Regions from separate parts of the Cronobacter universalis NCTC 9529 genome, predicted to be linked through region 1. Evidence: predicted binding sites of a transcription regulator. Region 1 holds the regulator's gene; each other region holds the start of a gene.

Region 1 (3,277 bases):
CCCTGCCCCGCCGCTTCAGGGAGTTGTCTCGCTATGTCTGCCAAACATCCGGTTATCGCCGTCACAGGCTCCAGCGGCGCGGGAACCACCACCACCAGCCTCGCGTTTCGTAAAATTTTCGCCCAGCTGAATCTTCGTGCCGCCGAAGTGGAAGGCGACAGCTTCCACCGCTACACGCGCCCGGAAATGGACATGGCCATCCGCAAAGCGCGCGATCTTGGCCGCCATATCAGTTACTTCGGCCCGGAGGCGAACGATTTCGGCCTGCTGGAGCAAACCTTTGTGGAGTATGGCCTGACCGGCAAAGGGCAGTCGCGCAAATATCTGCACACCTATGACGAAGCGGTGCCGTGGAACCAGGTGCCCGGCACTTTCACGCCGTGGCAGCCGCTGCCGGAGCCGACGGACGTGCTGTTTTACGAAGGGCTGCACGGCGGCGTGGTGACGCCGCAAAACGACGTGGCGAAACATGTCGATCTGCTGGTGGGCGTGGTGCCTATCGTCAACCTGGAGTGGATACAGAAGCTTATCCGCGATACCAGCGAGCGCGGCCATTCACGCGAGGCGGTGATGGATTCCGTGGTGCGCTCAATGGAAGATTACATCAACTACATCACGCCGCAGTTCTCACGCACCCATATTAACTTCCAGCGCGTGCCGACGGTGGACACCTCCAACCCGTTCGCCGCGAAAAGCATTCCGTCGCTTGATGAGAGTTTCGTGGTCATTCACTTCCGCAATCTGGACAATATCGATTACCCGTGGCTGCTGGCGATGCTACAGGGCTCGTTTATTTCACATATCAATACGCTGGTGGTGCCGGGCGGCAAGATGGGGCTGGCGATGGAGCTTATCATGCTGCCGCTGGTGCAGCGGCTGATGGAAGGCAAGCAGATAGCGTGACAGAGTGGCCTGGCGGCGCTTCGCCTGCCGGGCCGCCCGTCGTCAGATTACGCCTCAATCACTTCATACGAATGGGTGATGTTGACCCCTTTGCCGAGCATCAGCGCCACCGAACAGTACTTCTCCGCCGACAGATCCACCGCGCGCGACACTGCCGCGTCCTTAAGGTCTTTACCCGTCACCACAAAGTGCAGATTGATATGCGTGAACAGACGCGGGGCCTCTTCGCGGCGCTCTGACGTCAGTTTCACTTCGCAGTCGATCACGTCGTGACGGCCTTTTTGCAGGATAGAGACCACATCAATCGCGCTACAGCCGCCTGCGGCTATCAGGACCATTTCCATCGGGCTCGGCGCTTTGTCGCCGGAGTTGCCGTCCATCAGGATCTGATGCCCCGAAGCGGACTCGCCAAGGAAGGTTAACCCTTCTACCCATTTCACTCGTGCATGCATGTTAATCGCTCCAGGCTATTCATTTTTCTGACAGATTACGCGCGCGCGTTCCCGGAGGCAATGGAAGCGCGACCTGCGTCAAGCTGAAACGAGACAACAGGAGACACCTGAGAAAAGCTATGCTAAAACAGTCTGGATGCAGCGGCGATACATTGATGTTACGCATGGGTGCAGAGGAGAAGACAATTTATCGGCTGCGATGTCCACGGACAGCCAACTTCCCTGGAAGCGGGAAGATGATGATTGCAAAGCCAGACAGGGGTTACGCGCCCTGTCTTTGGAGCCAGTTTAAAACAGAGGATAACCGCGCATGGTGCTTGGCAAACCGCAAACAGACCCGACTCTTGAATGGTTCTTGTCACATTGCCACATTCATAAGTATCCATCTAAGAGCACGCTGATTCACCAGGGTGAAAAAGCGGAGACGCTGTATTACATCGTTAAAGGCTCAGTGGCAGTGCTGATCAAAGATGAAGAGGGTAAGGAGATGATCCTCTCGTACCTGAATCAGGGAGACTTCATCGGCGAACTGGGTTTGTTCGAGGAAGGTCAGGAACGCAGCGCCTGGGTTCGCGCTAAAACTGCCTGTGAAGTGGCTGAAATCTCTTACAAAAAATTCCGTCAGCTGATCCAGGTTAACCCGGATATTCTGATGCGTCTCTCCTCGCAGATGGCTCGCCGCCTGCAAGTCACCTCCGAGAAAGTGGGTAACCTCGCCTTCCTCGACGTGACCGGCCGTATCGCGCAGACCCTGCTGAACCTGGCCAAACAGCCGGACGCGATGACCCATCCTGACGGGATGCAGATCAAAATCACGCGTCAGGAAATCGGCCAGATCGTCGGCTGTTCTCGCGAAACCGTTGGCCGCATTCTGAAAATGCTCGAAGATCAGAACCTGATCTCCGCCCACGGTAAAACCATCGTGGTTTACGGTACCCGCTAAAAAATCAAAAAACGGCGTGTCGCTTCGGTAACACGCCGTTTTTGTATCTATACTTCTCCCCTATGTGGCGTCGTCTTATCTATCATCCTGAAATCAATTACGCTTTACGGCAAACGCTGATCTTAAGCCTGCCGGTGGCGGTCGGGTTGATGCTGGGCCATCTTCAACAAGGGTTGCTGTTTTCACTCGTCCCCGCCTGCTGCAACATTGCCGGTCTTGATACCCCGCACAAACGCTTTTTTAAACGACTGATCATCGGCGCCTCGCTGTTCGCGCTGAGCAGCCTGGCGGTGCAGCTTCTGCTGTTACAGTCTGTGCCGCTGCCGCTCATTCTGCTGATGCTGGCGCTGCTGCTCGGCGTAACGGCGGAGATCAGCCCGCTGCATGCGCGTCTCCTGCCCGCGTCGCTTATCGCGGCCATCTTCACGCTAAGCCTCGCCGGAAATATGCCCATCTGGGAGCCCATGCTGCTCTATGTCCTCGGCACGCTCTGGTATGGCGCGTTTAACGGGTTCTGGTTCTGGCTGTGGCGCGAGCAGCCGCTGCGTGAATCGTTAAGCCTGATTTATAAAAGTCTCGCCGACTACTGCGAAGCGAAATACAGCCTGCTGACGCGCCACACCGAGCCGGAACAGGCGCTGCCGCCGCTGCTCGTGCATCAGCAAAAAGTGGTGGATCAGATAAGCCAGTGCTATCAGCAGCTACAGATGCTGTCGGCGACCAAACAGAACGGCTACAAGCGCCTGCTGCGCACGTTTCAGGTGGCGCTGGATCTCCAGGAGCACATTTCAGTCTCCCTGCATCAGCCCGCCGAAGTGCAAAAACTGGTGGAGCGCAGCCACGCCGAAGAAGTGCTGCGCTGGACGGCGCAAACCGTCGCCACGCGGCTGCGCACGCTTTCTGACGATATTCTCTATCACCGTTATTCACGCCGCTTCTCAATGGATAAGCAGATTGAGGCGCTGGCGAAAATCGCCCG
Region 2 (3,277 bases), 1.9 Mb from region 1:
GCGCCCGATACCGGTGACCTTCACGGTACCGCCTTTAATGGCCGCCGCGGCAAGGAAATAAGAAGCGGAAGACGCGTCGCCCTCCACCAGATAGTGTCCAGGAGACTGATACTGCTGGCCGCCCTGGATAACGAAGCGCTGGTAGTTCTGGTTTTCTACCTCAACCCCGAAGGTTTTCATCAGGTGCAGCGTAATATCAATATAGGGCTTTGATACCAGCTCGCCTTTGATATCAATGGCGGTGTTGCCCGGTGCCAGCGGAGCGGCCATTAACAGCGCGGTCAGAAACTGACTGGATACGCTGCCGTCAACGGCCACGTTGCCGCCTGCGAACCCGCCTTTCAGATGCAGCGGCGGATAGTTTTCCTGCTCCAGATAAGTGATGTCCGCGCCGCCCTGACGCAGCGCGTCCACCAGATGCCCAATCGGGCGCTCTTTCATGCGCGGCTCGCCGGTCAGCACCACATTATTGGTGCCAAGGCTCAGCGCCGCCGCCAGCGGACGCATCGCGGTGCCCGCGTTGCCTAAAAACAGCTCCAGTTCAACGAGCGTATTGAACGGCCCGCCCTGCCCCTGAATTTCACAGCGGGTGCGATCGTCTGAAAGCGAATAAGTAACGCCGAGCGCTTTCAGCGCATTGAGCATGTGGCGCACATCATCGCTGTCTAACAGGTTGGTGAGCGTGGTGGTGCCTTTCGCCAGCGCCGCCAGCAGCAGCGCCCGGTTGGAAACGCTCTTGGAGCCTGGGAGGTTGATGGTGCCATCCACGCGCGCGATGGGTTGTAAGGTCAGGGATTCCTGCATGGAAAAAGTCTCAATAAAACAGAATAAAAACCCCGCGGCCAGCCGCGGGGCGAAACGTAACGGAAGGATTAGCCGTGGCGGCGTTCGAAATCCACCATAAAGTCGGTCAGGGCTTTTACCCCTTCGAGCGGCATCGCGTTGTAAATAGAGGCGCGCATGCCGCCTACCACGCGGTGGCCTTTCAGCGCGTGCAGGCCGGCGGCAAAAGCTTCTTCAAGGAACAGCTTATCCAGATTGCTGTCGGCAAGCTGGAACGGCACGTTCATGCGCGAGCGGTTAGCGGCCGCCACATCGTTGCGGTAGAAATCGCTGTTATCAATCACGCCGTAGAGCAGATCCGCTTTTTGCTGGTTGATCTTATCCATCGCCGCCACGCCGCCTTTGGTTTTGAGCCATTTGAAGACCAGGCCCGACAGATACCAGGCATACGTCGGCGGCGTGTTGAACATAGAGTCGTTCTCGCTCAGCACGCTGTAGTCCAGCACCGACGGGCAAGCGACATGCGCCTTGCCGAGGAGATCCTCGCGCACGATAACCAGCGTCAGGCCCGCAGGGCCGATGTTTTTCTGCGCGCCCGCGTAGATGACGCCATAACGGCTGACGTCAATCGGGTGAGAAAGAATGGTGGAGGAGAAATCGGCGGTAACGATGGCGTCGCCAAAATCAGGCGTATCGTTAATCGCGATACCGTCGATGGTTTCGTTCGGGCAGTAGTGCACGTAAGCGGCATCCGCCGAGAGCTGCCATTCGCTCATCGGCTTGATGGCGCGTTTACCATCAACGGTGATTTTCGCGTCGATCACATTCGGCGTCAGGTATTTTTTGGCTTCTTTAACAGCGCTTGCCGCCCAGTAGCCGCCATCGACGTAGTCTGCGGTGGTTTTGTCGCCCAGCAGGTTCAGCGGAAGCGCGGAGAACTGCCCGCGTCCGCCGCCGTGGCAGAATAAAACTTTATAATTCGAGGGGATCTCCAGCAGATCGCGAAAATCCTGTTCCGCCTGTTCAGCCACCTGAATAAACTCTTTGCTGCGGTGGCTTATCTCCATCACAGAGGTGCCTAACCCCTGCCAGTCACGTAACTCTTCCTGAGCCACTCGTAACACATCCGCCGGCAGCATTGCCGGGCCAGAACTAAAATTGTAGACCTGAGCCATTTCCCCTCACCACGCTAAAAGCAATAAGTTTTTCCTGTGGCTATCGGTTTTATCATTCCGTTGACAGGGCTGCAACGGCTAATCCTGGCGCCGGGGGGAATGTGCGCCAAATCACACAACACAATCCGCCAGCGCAGCGCCCGCTGGCGGTGGAATTGGCTGTCAGGTGACGCGGGTCGCGGTGCTTGCCTTCACCCATATATGGTTTTTGCAGCGCGGGCAGGACGGTTTGACGCCTGCGTTAAACGTCACCACTTCGCTACAGCGAATACAGGCGTAATCGCCGGTTTCCGGAATGTGTTCAAAACGCTCGCTGCAATACTCCGGCAGAATCGACAGGCCAGGGCGCACCAGTTTATCGGGAAAGTAGTAGACGCTTATCTGACCGTTGGCCTCAAGGATGGCGAGCCGCACCTGGCCCAGGTGTTCCACGCCTTTGGTGCGAAGCTCCATAAAGAACTCAAACTCCGTCATGTTCTCGCGGTTGAGTTTTTCCCAGGCCAGTTCGCCATCTTCAATAATGATGCGCGGTTTACCCTCCAGCAGATCCTCCAGCTTTTCGCTGCAGGACATCAGCCACATTACCAGTCGGTAGAGCACGCCAAGCGTGACGAAAACCACCAGCACCGGCAGCAGCGGCACGTCGTCATAAAACGCCACGTCCCCCGCCGCGGAGCCGAGCGTCAGGATAATCAGTACTTCAAAGAGCGACATCTGACGCACGCCGCGTCGCCCGGTAATTTTGAGAAACAGAAAGACCAGAATAAAGGTGTAAAGGCTGCGCAGCGCGACTTCACCCAGAAATTCCAGCGGAAACTTGTCAAGCGCCATCCGTTGCAAATCGAAAGCTTTCATATTTTTCTTACGCCATAACAGGGAGTTATCTTCATTAAGCATAGTCGCAAGATTTATTTTTGCCGCGTCGGGCGGGACGATGGCGCAGAAGGGCTAAAATCCGTATCATTGCGCGCTTTGCGTACGACAAAAGTGGATCCCATGACTCAAACCTTCATCCCCGGCAAAGATGCCGCTCTGGAAGACTCCATCGCTCGCTTCCAGCAGAAACTCACCGATCTGGGCTTTAATATCGAAGAGGCCTCCTGGCTGAACCCGGTGCCGAACGTCTGGTCCGTGCATATTCGCGATAAAGAGTGCGCGCTGTGCTTTACCAACGGTAAAGGCGCCACCAAAAAAGCCGCGCTGGCTTCCGCGCTGGGCGAATATTTTGAGCGTCTGTCCACCAACTATTTCTTCGCCGATTTCTGGCTGGGCGATACGATCGCGAACGGCCCGTTCGTGCATTACCCGAACGAAAAATG
Region 3 (3,277 bases), 120 kb from region 1:
CCTGCGGCATCATACCGGTACGGCGTCCGGGTTAAGCCCGTCGGTGCTGAACAGCATCGGTATCGCCAATGCGGTGATGGCGATTAGTTTTCTAATGTATACCACGCTGCGTTCGGTCGAATTCACACACACGATGAAACTCGATCTTTTTAATACCGCCAGCCGTGACAGCCTGACGAACCTGTATACCCGACGCCACTTTATGCATCAGGTGGCTCTGCTCGAAAAAGAGTCCGGCAACCCAAACGTGGCGCTGCTGCTGCTGGATATCGACCATTTCAAAGCGATCAACGACAGTTGCGGCCACAGCTACGGGGATATGATTTTGCAGCGGATCGCTCGCGCCATTACCGATAACGTGCGCGAGAGCGATATCGTGGCGCGCTGGGGCGGGGAGGAGTTTCTGGTATTGATGCCGGATACCTCGCTGTCGGATGCCAGGCGGGTGGCGGAGCGGCTGATGGGGCGTATTCAGGAGTGGGTCGGCCAGACAGAGAAAAATCCGCGTGAAGTGACCGCGACGCTGGCGCTCAGCGCGCTCGGCAAAGACGAGGCGTTTGAAAAAGCGCTTAATCGCGCTGATAAAATGTTGTATGCCGGTAAGCAGCAGGGGCGGAACCGGCTGGTGATGGCGGACTAACTTTCTGATTTAAAAATTGAAATGGGTAAAAAGTAACCCCCGGGTACTCCTTAGTTAGCATTTTCCCGGTGATGGCGAAGTGCCATGCTTTGCGACTCCTTCCTGTGCGACGGCGTTTATTGACGTGCGCGCCAGCTGCCGCCCGCAGGTGAATTTCACACAGGAAATGCAAGCGATGTCACAGGAACCTAACCCGTTTACCGCCGCCTGGAGCCGTAACGGCAATCTGCTCTGCCACGGTCACTGGATCATTACGTTTGAAACGCGCCCGGTGACGCTGCCGCAACACTGGCAGGATAAGGCGATGAACACCCGGGGGATCTACTCGATTATCGATCCTGAGGATGAAACGTTCGCCGACGGGCTCGAAGAAGATGAGTGGATTGTCGAGAACGTCGAATGGCTGACCGACTGGTTTTTCGATAATGGCATTCCGCTGGAGGAGCGCTATTACCGCGCCTTCTGGCGGGCGGTGAACAAAGCGGACTGGCGCTGCACCAGCTGCGCGGGCTGTATGTAAGCGGCGTTGCAGAAAGCAAAAAGCCCCTGATGCAGGGGCTTAAATGAAAGGCGACAGGGGTATCAGGTCACGACCATCGGCCATTCCGGCGGCGTGTGGCTCATTACTTCCACCATGACGTCTTTCATATTGTGCCAGATGGCGTGAAAGTCGATGCTGACGCCGAGCAGCCCTGTCGCGAATACGCAGGAAGCGGCGATACCCAGCCCGCTGCTGATCACCGCCAGCGCCTGGTAGTCGGATTTGCGAAACTGAATATTAAGCGTGCTGGCAAGAAACATTAAAACCGCACCCAGAAGTTGCCAGCGCATCAGTACCATGCTGGCGGTAAGCGTAGCCATGAAACCTGTCCTCAAAAAACGATCTGCCGCGCGAGCGGCCGGGGAGAGGCAGGCCAGGCGCGGCGCTAAAATTTAACGTGACGGCAAGCATGTAAACTTGCACACTAAGTGTGAACTGTATCACATTTGTTGTTTTATTCGCCAGTCTGGCGACCGCGCGTTGACGAAAAAAAACGCAAAATTAATGCGCTTACCGGCAACCGTCCGGAATAAAAAACGTGCGAAAAGAAAGCGTCTCAAAAAATTCTTGCCGGGTTTTCCCGATGCATAAATTTTCATTTCGACACAAAAAAACGCGGCCCGTACATTTTTTCGACAACCGTGATTAATTTAACTTAAAACACTTTCTGAAGTGGCTGATGACTTTTTAGTATGGGTATCAACGCAAATATTTCACTTAAGAAAAATTAAATAGCCATTCCCTATTTTCCTTACGGCAAATTTTAATGTTTCGCGCGAAATAGTGGACGGATAACTGGAAATGGCTATTGCCAATGCGTGCTGATTGATGCAACGTAAACACCTGTTTGCGATGTGTCCCATCAGGCGATAAATGTGACACAGAAAGCAGGGATATGAGGCCATAATGAATTTCAGGGCACGACGTCAGGCGTTGCGAATCTCAGGCATAATCATGGTGGTCTTACTGCCTGTGATGCTTGCGCTTTGGGTCGCCCATCACCGGGCGGTCAGCGAGACGCGCGCGCATCTGGACGCCTTCGCGCAACTGGTGCTCAACCGTACCGAACTGGTGTTAAGTCACGTTGAAGCCGCCCGTAACGAAGCCGAAAAATATCAGGGCGAAATATGTTCACCTGCGCATCAACGAAATATGCTGGATATTTCTCGCGGACAAATCTATATCGAAGATTTAATTTACGCGCAGGGAGATGAATTATTATGTTCGACCCTGTTCGATCAGCCTTTTATTCTGTCACCCGCCAATTATACCCGCACGCCGGATATCGCTTTTTACTATTACCGCGATACACCGTTCTTCTCCGGCCACAAAATGGTTTATTTGCGTAAAGGCAATTATGTCGCGGTCGTAAACCCCCTTTCTTTTAGCGAAATATTATCCAGCGACACTACGCTTATTTATGGCGTTTATGACACCGCCACCCACAGCTTTTTTTCATTAAGCGAAAAGGCCGACGCGCGAACGCTTGCGTCTTTCACGCGTGCCGGAAATACCGATTTCCAGAAAGAGGGCCGTTTCTGGTCGATAGTACAATCCGGCAAGCGTCCGATTGCCGTCGTCGTTTCTACCAGCGATGCCTGGTTCTGGCAGGCGTGGCGGCGTCAGATGTCCGTTATGCTGCCGCTCGGGCTTGTCATGGGCGGTTTTCTGGTTTTTCTCGGCACCCGTACGCGTAACCGCTTTAATTCGCCGAGCCGCCAGCTACAGCGCGCGTTGCAGAAGCGGGCGCTGTGCCTGCATTACCAGCCGATTATGGATATTAAGCATGGCATGTGCGTCGGCGCGGAGGCGCTGCTGCGCTGGCCTGGTTATAACGGTCAGGTGATGAGCCCGGCGGAGTTTATTCCGCTCGCGGAAAAAACCGGGATGATCGCGCAGGTGACTGATTATGTGGTAGAAGAGTTATTTAACGATCTGGGCCATTTCCTGGCGACCCACCCGCAAATTTATATTTCCATTAACCTTTCCGCTTCGGATTTCCATTCGTCGCGTCTGATTGCGTTGATCGAAGGAAAAAATAGCCAGCACGGCGTGCGGGCGCAGCAAATCAAGATTGAAGTGACCGAGCGGGGCTT

Evidence for each region. Region 1 encodes CRP, which controls carbon source genes, mostly activating them, when cyclic AMP is high. Its sites were predicted from a motif close to ATGTGANNNNNNTCACAT; they were not measured.
Region 2: the regulator CRP is predicted to act here: its motif matches at 2,058-2,075, upstream of serC (3-phosphoserine/phosphohydroxythreonine transaminase).
Region 3: the regulator CRP is predicted to act here: its motif matches at 1,610-1,627, upstream of AFK65_RS17465 (YjcB family protein).

Annotation. Positions count from the first base shown of each region.
Region 1 covers NZ_CP012257.1:3,911,088-3,914,364, forward strand. Annotated here, with positions in the region: gene AFK65_RS18095 (phosphoribulokinase) at 34-903, shown strand; gene AFK65_RS18100 (OsmC family protein) at 951-1,355, opposite strand; gene crp (cAMP-activated global transcriptional regulator CRP) at 1,666-2,298, shown strand; gene AFK65_RS18110 (YccS/YhfK family putative transporter) at 2,361-3,277, shown strand, end outside.
Region 2 covers NZ_CP012257.1:1,532,346-1,535,622, reverse strand. Annotated here, with positions in the region: gene aroA (3-phosphoshikimate 1-carboxyvinyltransferase) at 1-804, opposite strand, end outside; gene serC (3-phosphoserine/phosphohydroxythreonine transaminase) at 873-1,958, opposite strand; gene AFK65_RS06975 (DUF421 domain-containing protein) at 2,121-2,813, opposite strand; gene ycaO (30S ribosomal protein S12 methylthiotransferase accessory factor YcaO) at 2,955-3,277, shown strand, end outside.
Region 3 covers NZ_CP012257.1:3,792,030-3,795,306, reverse strand. Annotated here, with positions in the region: gene AFK65_RS17475 (GGDEF domain-containing protein) at 1-640, shown strand, start outside; gene AFK65_RS17470 (hypothetical protein) at 816-1,160, shown strand; gene AFK65_RS17465 (YjcB family protein) at 1,223-1,501, opposite strand; gene AFK65_RS17460 (EAL domain-containing protein) at 2,088-3,277, shown strand, end outside.